4 regions of the Metabacillus dongyingensis genome follow, and region 2 is predicted to be linked to each of the others. Evidence: riboswitches for the same ligand, from Rfam matches in the RefSeq annotation. Region 2 holds a riboswitch; each other region holds the start of a gene.
The links. Region 2 has a riboswitch for S-adenosylmethionine ahead of K8L98_RS15310 (MetQ/NlpA family ABC transporter substrate-binding protein). Riboswitches for the same ligand answer to the same signal wherever they lie in the genome.
Positions count from the first base shown of each region.

Region 1: linked by a shared signal. The riboswitch ahead of K8L98_RS21990 (methionine ABC transporter ATP-binding protein) and the one ahead of K8L98_RS15310 (MetQ/NlpA family ABC transporter substrate-binding protein) in region 2 are both predicted to bind S-adenosylmethionine.
Region 3: linked by a shared signal. The riboswitch ahead of metK (methionine adenosyltransferase) and the one ahead of K8L98_RS15310 (MetQ/NlpA family ABC transporter substrate-binding protein) in region 2 are both predicted to bind S-adenosylmethionine.
Region 4: linked by a shared signal. The riboswitch ahead of mmuP (S-methylmethionine permease) and the one ahead of K8L98_RS15310 (MetQ/NlpA family ABC transporter substrate-binding protein) in region 2 are both predicted to bind S-adenosylmethionine.

Region 1 covers NZ_CP082944.1:4,425,508-4,428,648, reverse strand. The annotation lists gene K8L98_RS22000 (alpha/beta hydrolase) at 1-224, opposite strand, end outside; SAM riboswitch class I at 299-406, opposite strand; gene K8L98_RS21995 (DUF4395 domain-containing protein) at 622-1,035, shown strand; SAM riboswitch class I at 1,112-1,225, shown strand; SAM riboswitch class I at 1,310-1,417, shown strand; gene K8L98_RS21990 (methionine ABC transporter ATP-binding protein) at 1,507-2,538, shown strand; gene K8L98_RS21985 (methionine ABC transporter permease) at 2,528-3,141, shown strand, end outside.
Region 2 covers NZ_CP082944.1:3,123,216-3,126,356, forward strand. The annotation lists gene K8L98_RS15300 (LLM class flavin-dependent oxidoreductase) at 1-368, opposite strand, end outside; gene K8L98_RS15310 (MetQ/NlpA family ABC transporter substrate-binding protein) at 855-1,697, opposite strand; SAM riboswitch class I at 1,826-1,934, opposite strand; gene mngB (mannosylglycerate hydrolase) at 2,439-3,141, opposite strand, start outside.
Region 3 covers NZ_CP082944.1:3,965,919-3,969,059, reverse strand. The annotation lists gene pckA (phosphoenolpyruvate carboxykinase (ATP)) at 1-490, opposite strand, end outside; SAM riboswitch class I at 801-934, shown strand; gene metK (methionine adenosyltransferase) at 1,121-2,323, shown strand; gene asnB (asparagine synthase (glutamine-hydrolyzing)) at 2,477-3,141, shown strand, end outside.
Region 4 covers NZ_CP082944.1:4,971,441-4,974,581, reverse strand. The annotation lists gene K8L98_RS24535 (sensor histidine kinase) at 1-360, opposite strand, end outside; gene K8L98_RS24530 (response regulator transcription factor) at 357-1,046, opposite strand; SAM riboswitch class I at 1,211-1,315, shown strand; gene mmuP (S-methylmethionine permease) at 1,396-2,799, shown strand; gene mmuM (homocysteine S-methyltransferase) at 2,774-3,141, shown strand, end outside.

The DNA of each region.
Region 1 (3,141 bases), 1.3 Mb from region 2:
ATCCAATCCAGATAACAGCAGGCTTCAAGCTCGTGAGCATTTGTCCCGTGGCCTTTTAATCGCGGGGCAAGAACGGTGAAGCCTTTATCAGCAAGCAGTTTTCCCAGTTCTCCAACACTTTGAGGTGTTCCTACAAATCCATGGCAAAGCAGAATGCCAATCTCATTTCCTTTATAAAAAAAGCTTTCAGCACCGGGCAATACAGAGTAAATCGTTTCAGTCATTTGTGATTCCTCCAATTCATACAAATCATAAAATAAAAAACCCTCTCTTTCATTGGCTATAAAGAGAGGTTTTTTCTCTATCAACCAAAGCACAGCAGCTTTGCTGGTGGGAGCACCTTTCCGTTTGCCGGCGGTTGCTGTGAAGTCGCGGAGCCAGATCTCTCGTTCACTCTTGATAATTTATTTAATTCTGATTGGTTTAGTTGGTTTTAATGATCTTATCACGGCCGCCTTCTAACTGTCAATAAACTTTGAGGTTATGAAAGCAGAGAATCAGCGATTTGAGTACCCCATTCACACGCTTTTAAGGGGGGGAAATCCCCTGAAGTTTCTATCTTCACAAATGACAAAAATAGGAGTAGAATACTAATATTCCAATCAGATAGGTGGGATTTAAGTGAATACGATTCCTAAACCTCTTGTATTAACGAATCAATGGTTTATTGTGTTATCTGTCGCAGCCGCTTGGGTTTCAGGATCCGGCTGGTTTCTTCTTATACCTCTTATTCCAGGATTAATGGGGCTTCTTTTTAAATTTAACCCTATTATGAAGACGGCAAAGCTCTTTTTAAGAAAAAAGCCTTCGGAATACATTCCCGAGGATTTCGAACAGCAGCAGTTCAATCAGATGATTGCAGTCATCTGTCTTAGTCTTGGTTTTCTTGGTTATATGATGAACTGGATGACTCTGGCTTATATCTTTACCGCTATGGTCGCGCTAGCTGCATTCGTTGCCATATTAGGCTTTTGTGTTGGCTGCTTTATTCGTTTTCAGTGGCAGCAATACCGATACCGCAGGCTTTCAAAGTAGTCATATTTTTATAAAAAAAGTGTTGACTTTTTGAAAATACCAGCGTAAAGTAGGACTCACATCGAAAATATGAAACTTCTTATCACGAGAGGTGGAGGGATTTGGCCCTTTGAAACCTCGGCAGCAGACTCGGACTTTCCTGAGAACTGTGCCAACTCCAACAAGCGTGATTTCGCTTGAGAGATAAGAAGAGTGAACGGTCTTTTACCTTTGATCTTACCCTCTTCTTGGCTTTCAGGAAGAGGTTTTTTGTTTTTTAGCAAATTAAATAGATTTCTTATCCAGAGAAGCGGAGGGACTGGCCTGATGATGCTTCGGCAGCGGACTTTTATAAAAAAGTACTGTGCCAATTCCAGCAGGCAAAAAGCCTGGGAGATAAGAAGAGACCTAGTGATTCTTTATGAATTCATGCCCTCTTCTTGTCGGATAGAAGAGGGTTTTTTTATTTTCAATATCACGGGAGGAATACATATGATTCAATTTGAAGGTGTCACAAAGGTTTATAACAGCGGCGGAAATGAAGTGAGAGCCCTTAACGGCATTGATCTTCATGTGAAGCAGGGGGAGATTTGCGGTGTGATCGGATTCAGCGGAGCCGGTAAAAGCACACTGATCCGCACAGTGAATTTGTTAGAGCGTCCAAGCTCGGGAAAAATCATTGTTGATAATCTCGATTTAACGGCACTATCCCAAAAGGAAGTAAGACAAGTAAAACGCAAAATCGGCATGGTCTTCCAGCATTTCAATCTGCTGAATTCCAAAACGGTCTTCGCCAATGTTGCGATGCCGCTCCTTCTTGCAAAAGCCTCTCAAAAAGAAATCAAACAAAGAGTAACAGAATTATTGTCGTTTGTAGGGTTAGAGGACAAAGCAAATCAATATCCAGACCAGCTGTCAGGGGGTCAAAAACAGCGTGTCGGCATTGCAAGAGCACTGGCTACACAGCCCTCCATTCTATTGTGTGATGAAGCAACATCTGCACTTGATCCTCAAACAACCGGGTCCATTCTGAAGCTTTTGAAAAAAATCAATCAGGAATACAACATTACAATTTTAATGATCACCCATGAGATGTCAGTTATCAGGGAGGTTTGCGATAGGGTTGCAGTAATTGAGGGCGGAAAAATTATCGAGTCAGGCTCAGTTTTTGATGTATTCTCAAATCCTCAAACAAAAACAGCTTCGAACTTTGTCAGTTCTGTTCTGAATGATTCCATCCCTGAGTCTGTGCTGAAATTAGTGCAGGAGGAGAATGCACAGGGACAGATTTTCAAAATTAACTTTGTCGGCAAATCTTCGGGCCAGCCGCTGCTTTCTCAGATTGCTAAACGGTTTGATCTTGATATCAATGTTTTATTTGGAAACATCACAGAGCTTCAGGGCATCCCGTTTGGACATTTGATTGTCGAGCTGCAGGGAGCAAAAAGCGAAATTAAACGGGCGTTATTAGTAATGAATCAGGAAAATGTCACAGTTAAAGAGGTGGAAGTACATGCTAGTTAATTCACAGCAAATTATTGATGCACTGATCGAAACACTTGCAATGACCGGTTTTTCATTGCTTTTCTCAACCTTGATCGGACTGCCGCTTGGTGTGCTGCTGGTCATTACAAGAAAAGGGCACCTATGGGAAAATGCCATTATTTTTAATATCTTGAACGGTGTCGTCAATATCTTCCGTTCTGTACCCTTCATTATATTAATGGTTGCGATTGTTCCGCTAACCAGATTAATTGTAGGAACATCAATTGGGACTGCCGCTGCTGTAGTGCCGCTTGTCTTTTATGCAGGTCCATATATTGCGAGATTGATTGAGAACTCATTATTAGAAGTGGACCCGGGAGTCATAGAGGCAGCAGAAGCTATGGGAGCAACACCAACGCAAATCATCTTTAAATTCATCGTTCCAGAAGCATTAAGCTCACTTGTATTAAGTCTTACAATCGCAACGGTTGGTCTTGTCGGGGCATCAGCGATGGCTGGAGCTGTCGGCGGCGGCGGACTCGGGGATCTCGCCATTACATACGGCTACCAGCGCTTTGACACAGTTGTCATGATTATTACCGTTACAATCCTTGTTGTGCTCGTTCAGGGGCTTCAATCATC
Region 2 (3,141 bases):
TGCTGAAGCGCTCTTGTGGAAAGGGGCAGGCCGCCCGGAGCTTTTCCTATTCCCAAATCCACTCTTCCTGGAGCTAAAGATGACAAAACGTTGAAGATTTCAGCGACTTTATATGGACTATAATGTTGAAGCATAACTCCGCCAGAACCTATTCGAATCTGTTTGGTTTTTGCCAGAAGGTAGGAAATGAGAGCTTCTGGCGCAGAGCCAGCTAATTCCTCTGAATTATGATGCTCAGATACCCAAAAACGGTGATAACCCCATTTCTCTGCAAGTATTGCCAGATCCACTGTTTGTTTTAACGCATCTGCTGCTGTATCATTTTCTCCAATCGGACTTTGATCAAGAATGCTCAATTTTATTGACACACTTTCTTCCCCCCTTGTTTATTTCTTTTCCTCACAGCCCTATTTAATGTGCCTCTAGAAGTCCAGTCAGCAAAAGAAGCTGCAAAAAAGGCCCCCCAGATAAGAATGCATATCTTATCTGGGGCGCCTCCGGTTGACCAGTGGGCAATTCTTTATTCTTTCAATTCTTTAAATTATGAAATTTAAGATCCATTGAAAGAATATTATTCTTATTTTTCCGATAAATCAAGTTGGTTTTATAAAAATATTTTCGGACTATACAAAGGTCTACTAATCAAGATAAAAAGTCAGCTGTTTCCTGTTCTTCCTTGTTCTGCGTTTTTTCACGCAAACTGATTTTCCGGAAATTCCAGACCTAAGCTCTCTCGAAGAGTGACACCTTCATACTCCGATCGAAATAAACCCCTTTCTTGAAGAATAGGAACAGCTAATTCTATAAAGTAATCAGTTGTCTATAGTCCATCGATAAAGAGTCTTTATTAATTATTAATTATTTATGATTTCTTCAACCGGTTTTTTTACTGGGATTTTGGTTCCGCCAAATTCCTTCTTTATGAATTCCTGAACTTCTTTCGAATGATATATACTGCTTAATTTTTTAAAATTTTCATTTTTTTCGTTTTCTTTTTGAGTAACAAGAATATTAATATTTGCCTGTGTATCTTGATTGACCTCTTCATGGTAAATAGAATCTTTAATAGAATTCAATCCAGCATCAAGAGCAATGCTGTTTCCAATTAAGGAGGCATCTACATCGGGAAGAGACCGCGCTGTAGATGATCCGTCTACTGGAACAAATTTAATATTTTTCGGGTTTTCTACAATATCTTGAATCGTTCCAAATGAATCAAAATCATCCTTTAACGTAATGACACCTGCATTTCGCAATACGCGTAGAGCTCGAGCTGTATTTGCCGGATCATTAGGAATGGCTATTCCAGCATTTTCCGGAATTTCTTCAAGTGACTTCAAGCGTTTAGAATAAATACCCATTGGTTCTAAATAAGTTGTTGCTATTGCGGCTAAATCTGCATTTTTACTTTTCACATAATCTTGAAAATATGATAGTGATTGAAAAGCATTTACATCAAGGATTCCGTCATTTGTAGCCTCATTAATTTGCAGGCCGTCATTAAATTCTTTTACTTCAATCTCAATTCCGGCTTCTTTGGCTGCTTTTGATTTTGAAATAAAGTTCCATACTTGAGCATCTGATCCAGATGAACCTACGACAATTTTGTTGTTTTCAGATGCATTTGAGTTTATGTTGCATCCTGATAAAATAATGAATATGATTCCGGCTAGAAGTGTAATCGATAATTTTTTCATTTTTGTTTTCTCCCTTTTTCAATTTTTTTTAATCCTTAATATTGCGAGTTCTCACCGCCCATCAAAAATTGCGTAAAATAAAAACCCTTTCTAAAATAAGAAAGAGTTTCGGATTAAACGAATATCTCATCTTATCTTTCAAGCACTTTCATGCTTGCTGGAATTAGCACAGTACTTTTATATAAGCCTGTTGCCGAGGTTTCATAGGGCCATTCCCTCCACCTCTCTAAATAAGAATATATGTTTTTTTCATCCATTAATGGATTCATCACTCCTTAATTAATCATGTTAAATGAACGAAAGGCTTCCATCTCAAGTTCTCAGGGTACTTGAGTGAAAGCCTCTGGTTATCCAGTGAGCGCTGTAATTGAAAAATTTGTTAATATTAAATTAATACAATAAATCATATGTGTCAAGTCGGAATTAAAAATAATAATTACTTTCTATACTGCATTGATTAAATCAATTATGCCTAATACACATTGTAATTACTGTTTATTTCTTGTATTTATTAAGGGCATAAAAATTTATTCCTAATAACATTGCAATTCTTATCTCCTCCCAAAATTCTCTCTTTGAAAAATAGGAAAAAGAAAAATTGGTTTATTCATATTTACTCACATCAAGGTTGATTTAACTTTCTATTTGTTAATAAAAAAGACACCCCTATTTTTTGCTGCGTTGAAGGTAACTTCACGTGCAAATAGAAGAGTGTCTTTTTGAAAAACTATCAAACTGCTTTTAAAAAAGAATCGTTTTCACTTGATTTGTTTTAATTTTCGATTGTACTTTATTTTCTTCCACCTCTATAACTTCAGAACATTTTTCATTAAGATTTGCCGTATATGCTTGTTGAATAGAACGGTTTATTTTAAATGAAACGACCTTTTCTTCGTCGGTTGGATTATAGAAACGCAATACGAATTGATCATCCTTTTCGGCTTTCTTCAAAGTACTTAAAACAGAATCCTGATGTACTTCTTTTATAAAGCTGAAAGAGGCCGGCGTTTTAACATCCGCTGTATTAAGTTTCATTGCATTAAATGGAATTTTGTTATAGAGATCAATTGGTGTTAAGTACTCTTTAGCCATCCGTGCAGCATTAGCTTTTAATGCAGATTGCTGATGTGTAACAATCGCAAACTCTAACGTTAGTTTTCCAAGCATTTGTGAGTCTGGAGTAGGTAATTTAATTCCAGAAGGACGGCCCGGCCTTCTGAGCAGTTCTTCCTTACCCAGCACTCCTACACCTCTGAACAAGGTTATAGCAATTGTGTCGTATGCTTCACCGACAATCTCATACTCTCTTGTACTATTTGTTAGTACACTCACACCATATGCTTCATTGGATAGACTAACAAAACTTAACATTGGATAAATGGAATCTGGACGTTCATCCCATTCTTCCTGCTCCCAAATATCCATTGCACTATCGTAAACATCA
Region 3 (3,141 bases), 840 kb from region 2:
CTTTAAAGTTTGGTGCAGACACGATCGTGAATGGATTATCATGCTGAATCAGCTCATCTCCGCTCTCTGGCTGAATGAATAATTGCTGTGCAAAAAGGTTATGCCAGGCGAATTCATTTACAACCTGAATCGGCAGGCGGTATTTTGCGTCAGCTCCGGCAAAGCCTTTGAAAACAAAAAGCTCATTGCGGTCTTTTAAGTATGAAAGAACTTTTAAATACAATTTTTCAAATGCCGTTTCAGAGAAAGGCTGATTAACAGCACCCCACTCAATTTTGTCATTTGTTGAATTTTCTTTTACAATAAATTTATCTTTAGGTGAACGTCCTGTGTAAGTACCAGTTGTTGCACGGACTGCTCCCGTTGAAGTTAATGTACCTTCTTTGCGCTCTAATACTTTCTCTACAAGAACGGGAACTGATAAGTTATGAAATGCATTTTCCCCTTTAAGTAAAACATCAAGCTCATTTGTAATTTCAATTGAATTCATCCCATACCCATCCTTTACCTATATTTCTATTATTATTTTCAACTATATGTTAAGTGATTCTTCTTAATTAGTATAACACATTAAAATGAATAGTCTATACTATTTAACTTATTCTACGTACAAATTGATGAAATGGAACGGTTTTAGAAACGTTTTTGATGAAAATGATACATATATAATAGGAATGTTTTTATTTCGGCATTTTGTGGAATCATATAAAAAGGGTTCTGAAAAATCTTATGCGAAAACCTTGTCAGTTTTTGTTGACACCTGAAGGAAATATACGATATTATATGTCCTTGAACGGATTCTCTTATCCCGAGCTGGTGGAGGGACAGGCCCAATGAAACCCAGCAACCTGCTTTATCTTGAAAATTCATTCGTGAATTTTTGCGAGCAAAGGTGCTAACCTGATGCAAGGCGAAAGCCCTTGATCGATAAGAGCGAAAGGCTACGATTTTAGTAAATAACCTTTCCTCGCGGGAAAGGATTTTTTATTTCAAATATATTTTGCCTGAAAGTACTCGTGGATTCTCCTAAAACATGCCAACTGAAATATTTTGCCGAATGGTCAAAATATGAAAGGGAATGAGTTCCGTATCATCTAACCTTTTGAGGAGGAAAACTTTAATGACTAAACAACGTCGTCTGTTTACTTCAGAGTCTGTAACTGAAGGTCATCCTGATAAAATTTGTGACCAGATTTCTGACTCGATTTTAGATGCAATCCTAGAAAAAGATGCAAATGCCCGTGTAGCTTGTGAAACATCTGTTACAACAGGTCTTGTTCTGGTTGCTGGTGAAATTACAACTTCTACTTATGTAGACATTCCAAAAATCGTTCGCGAAACGGTTAAAGAAATTGGCTACACTCGTGCAAAATATGGTTTTGATGCAGAAACATGTGCAGTACTTACTTCAATTGATGAACAGTCAGCAGATATCGCGATGGGTGTTGATCAGGCGCTTGAAGCACGTGAAGGAAAAATGACAGATGAGCAGATTGAAGCTATTGGTGCAGGTGACCAAGGATTGATGTTCGGTTTTGCAAATAACGAAACGAAAGAATTAATGCCGCTGCCGATCTCACTTGCTCACAAACTTGCACGCCGTTTAACAGAAGTCCGCAAAGAAGAAATTCTTCCGTACCTTCGTCCTGACGGCAAAACTCAAGTAACAGTTGAGTATGATGAGAATGACAAGCCTGTTCGCATTGATACAATTGTTATTTCAACTCAGCATCACCCTGAAATTTCATTGGAGCAAATTCAGCGCAACGTAAAAGAACATGTAATTAACCCGGTTGTACCGAATGAATTAATTGATGAAGATACAAAATACTTCATCAACCCGACTGGCCGTTTCGTAATCGGCGGACCGCAGGGCGATGCAGGCTTAACAGGCCGTAAAATCATCGTTGATACTTACGGAGGGTATGCTCGTCACGGAGGCGGTGCATTCTCTGGTAAAGATCCAACAAAAGTTGACCGCTCTGCAGCTTATGCAGCACGCTATGTAGCTAAGAATATTGTAGCAGCTGGCCTTGCTGATAAATGTGAAGTTCAGCTTGCATACGCAATTGGTGTAGCTCAGCCGGTATCAATTGCAATCGATACATTTGAAACAGGGAAAGTGAAGGAAGATGTGTTAGTGGATGTTGTTCGTGCTAACTTTGACCTTCGTCCGGCAGGAATCATCAACATGCTGAATCTTCGCCGTCCAATTTACAAACAAACAGCTGCCTACGGACACTTCGGCCGTAATGATCTTGACCTTCCATGGGAAAGAACAGATAAAGCAGAAGCTCTTAAAGAACAGGCTTTAAACCAATAATAAGTAAAAAAGGATGAGAATACTGCTGTATGCAGCTCTCATCCTTTTTTTGTCGAAAAAATCGGGATTTTTGTTTAATTTTGTGAAAAAATGCAACAATCTCTTACTAGTCTTCGTTTTATAAGTGGAAAGACACTTTTGGAGGCGAATAGGATGTGCGGATTTGTTGGAATTATTGATTATCGTAAACAAACGAGAGATCTTTTATTTAATACATTCATTGAGAAGGCAAGCAGAAAAATAGAACACAGAGGTCCGGATGACAGCGGAATTTATCAAGATGAGCAGGTTCTTCTGGCCTTTCAGCGGTTAAGCATTATTGATGTTAAAAGCGGACACCAGCCTATGGCTTATGGATCTGATGACCGCTACTATATTGTGTTTAACGGTGAAATTTATAACTATATTGAGCTCAGAGAAATCATTTTTTCCCATGGATTTAAGTTGAAAACGGATACGGATACAGAAGTGATTGTTGCGCTTTATTGCATTTATGGCCAGGAAACGCTTCAACTTTTAAGAGGAATGTTTTCATTTCTTATTTGGGACAGACAGGAACACTTTTTATTCGGTGCGAGAGATCACTTTGGAATAAAGCCTCTTTACTACATAGAAAACGGCGAAATGAATCTTTTTGCTTCGGAGCTTAAGAGTTTAACTGATTATCTTCCAAATCCTCTTATTAATGAAGAATCCTTAGAGCACTATCTCTCTTTTCAATATGTACCGGACCCAGGCACGATGCAGAAGCATATTAAGAAAGTGCCTCCAGGCTATTTCTTTACAAAAAAAACGGGAGAAGCATTAGAGCTTACAAG
Region 4 (3,141 bases), 1.8 Mb from region 2:
TAACAGTTCATCTTTTTCCTGTTCAAGCGAAATTCTGTTGTGCAAAGCATCTTTTTTCAGGGACTGCGCCTGTTCGCTGAGCGTCTTTTCAACCAATTGTTCAAACGGGCTTTCCGGAGCTGGAATGCTTGATATATCAAGGTTGTTTTCCCGATCTGCCAGACTTTTATAAAAAGCAGTTTCTTTGTTGTACCGAACAGATAAGAAGATAATAAAAGCGATCATGGAAAGAAAAACAATATACAGGACTGACTGCACTGGAATGGCTGAGTCAATGAAAGCGATAAATAGAATAAAAAAATGAATGATAATAAAGAACAGAATCCAGCTCCGGCGCTCTTTTAAGAAACGGAGAATCATACCATTTCCTCTTCTGCCGCAAGATATCCCTGGCCTACTTTTGTCTCAATAAATTGACCAAGACCAATTTCATCCAGCCGTTTTCGCAGGCGATTGACATTCACTGTTAACGTATTATCGCTTATGAAGCGTCTATCATCCCACAGGCTGTTCATGAGCTTGTCCCTGCTGACAATTTTGTTTTTTTGTTCAATCAATAGTTTAAGAATGAACATTTCATTCTTTGTCAGTTCAACGGAACCGGTTTCGTTCGTAACCGTATTTCGCTCATAATCAACCGCAGCATTGCACCATGTTTTCAGACTTACTTGCTCTGTATTGTAGTTATAAACACGGCGGAGAATGGCCTGGATTTTAGCAATCAGCACATCAAAGTGAAAGGGCTTTTGAACAAAATCATCAGCACCAAGCTGCATAGACATGACCATATCAGTCGGATGATCCCGCGAGGAGAGAAAAATGATCGGCACATTCGAATGCGACCGGATCATCCGGCACCAATGAAAGCCGTCAAACTTCGGCAGCTGAATATCAATGATGACCAAATCTGGCTTTACGGCTGAGAATTCCTGCATGACTTTATTAAAATCTGTAATGCCATAAACATCATAAGACCACTGATTTAATCGTTCTTTGATTTCATTAAACAGGGTTAAATCATCTTCAATTAATAGAAGTTTAAACATGAGTTTCACCACACTATAAGGTTTCTTTTACAATTATTGTATAGGAAAACAATTCTGTGTGCTATAGATGGGCTTGACAAGATGTCAGAATACATAAGTGAACGGAATATTCATACTAATCTTGACATTGATTCAATAGATTGCTATTGTAGTAAAAAAATAATTTCTTATCCAGAGAGGTGGAGGGACTGGCCCTTTGAAACCTCAGCAGCAGGTCTATTAAGATACTGTGCTAACTCCAGCGGGTGAATTGACCTGATAGATAAGCGTGCCTTTTATTTGTCAGTAACGCACTCTTTTTAAAGAGTGCGTTTTTCATTTTTTTGGATGTGAAAAAAGGGGAGTAAAAATGGAAGCTAAGCAGCAATTTCAAAGGAAAATGCAATCTCGTCATTTAGTCATGTTATCTCTTGGAGGTGTAATTGGGACAGGTTTATTCTTAAGCACGGGTTATACGATTCAACAGGCAGGAGCGTTTGGGACGATCCTGTCGTATCTTGTGGGTGCCCTGGTCGTTTATCTCGTTATGCTTTGTTTGGGGGAATTAGCCGTCCATATGCCGGAGACAGGCGCTTTTCATAGCTATGCCGCTAAATATATTGGTCCAGGGACAGGATATACTGTAGCCTGGCTGTATTGGCTGACTTGGACGGTTGCGTTAGGTTCAGAATTCACGGCAGCGGGGCTGCTGATGCAGAGGTGGTTTCCATCTATTAACGTCTGGATTTGGAGTGCGGTGTTTGCGTTGATAATCTTTGCATTAAATGCTGTGACGGTTAAGTTTTTCGCGGAATCTGAATTTTGGTTTGCAGCGATTAAAGTCGCTGCCATAGTGATTTTTATTCTTTTGGGTGGAGCAGCAATTGTAGGTTTTATTCCTCTGACGGATTCCAATTCAGCTCCGTTCTTTACGAATCTCACAAATGAAGGATTATTTCCAAATGGTGCATTTGCCGTTATTATGACGATGCTTGCTGTGAATTTTGCCTATTCGGGAACGGAATTAATAGGGGTTGCAGCTGGAGAAACAGTCAATCCGGAAAAAACAATTCCAATGGCGATTCGGACAACATTATGGAGATTGATTATCTTTTTTGTTGGAACCATTGTTGTTTTATCTGCACTGCTGCCTGCATCAGATTCAGGAGTTTTAAAAAGCCCCTTTGTTTCTGTATTTGAACGAATCGGTATTCCTTATGCAGCAGATATCATGAATTTCGTGATCTTAACAGCCATTTTGTCTGCAGCAAACTCAGGCCTGTATGCTGCTTCCAGAATGCTCTGGTCACTTTCAGATAAGAAAACCATATCACCTATTTTTGCAAGAGTGTCAAAGCGCGGTGTGCCTATATATGCAGTGATTTTCAGTATGCTTGGCGGCACCCTGGCTTTGTTCTCAAGTGTTATTGCGCCAGATACAGTATATATAGTTCTTGTCTCCATTTCAGGTTTAGCCGTGGTTGCCGTATGGATGAGTATTAGCGTGTCACAGTTTTTCTTTCGCAGACAATATATAAAACAAGGACATTCGATAAAGGACCTGGTTTACCGGACACCTTTCTATCCCCTGGTGCCGATTGCATCTTTTGTGCTGTGTTTAGCATCTTTGGTTGGAATCGCATTTGATCCTGCACAGCGAATTGCCCTCTATTGCGGCATTTCATTTATTTTGTTTTGCTATGGAAGCTATTATGCAACACATTTTATTAAGAAAAGAGGAGAAGGATATGCAGCAGAAACTCAATCCAATTGAAACCATTTTAAGTGACTATTCCGTCATGATCCTTGATGGGGCACTTGCTACAGAACTCGAGCAGCATGGCTGTGATTTAGACGATCCCCTTTGGTCTGCCCGAATATTACTGGAAAACCCCGAAGCGATTTATCAGGTTCATTCAGACTATTTCCGTGCGGGAGCGGACTGTGCAATTACGGCCAGCTATCAAGCAACAATCGATGGTTTCTTGAAGCGGGGAATCGAAGAAGAAGAAGCTGTGCAATTAATAAAAAAAACAGTGGTGATTGCAAGAAAAGCAAGAGATGATTTTTGGAAGGAAGAAATGGAAGCTATTAGACCAAAGCCATTGGTTGCGGC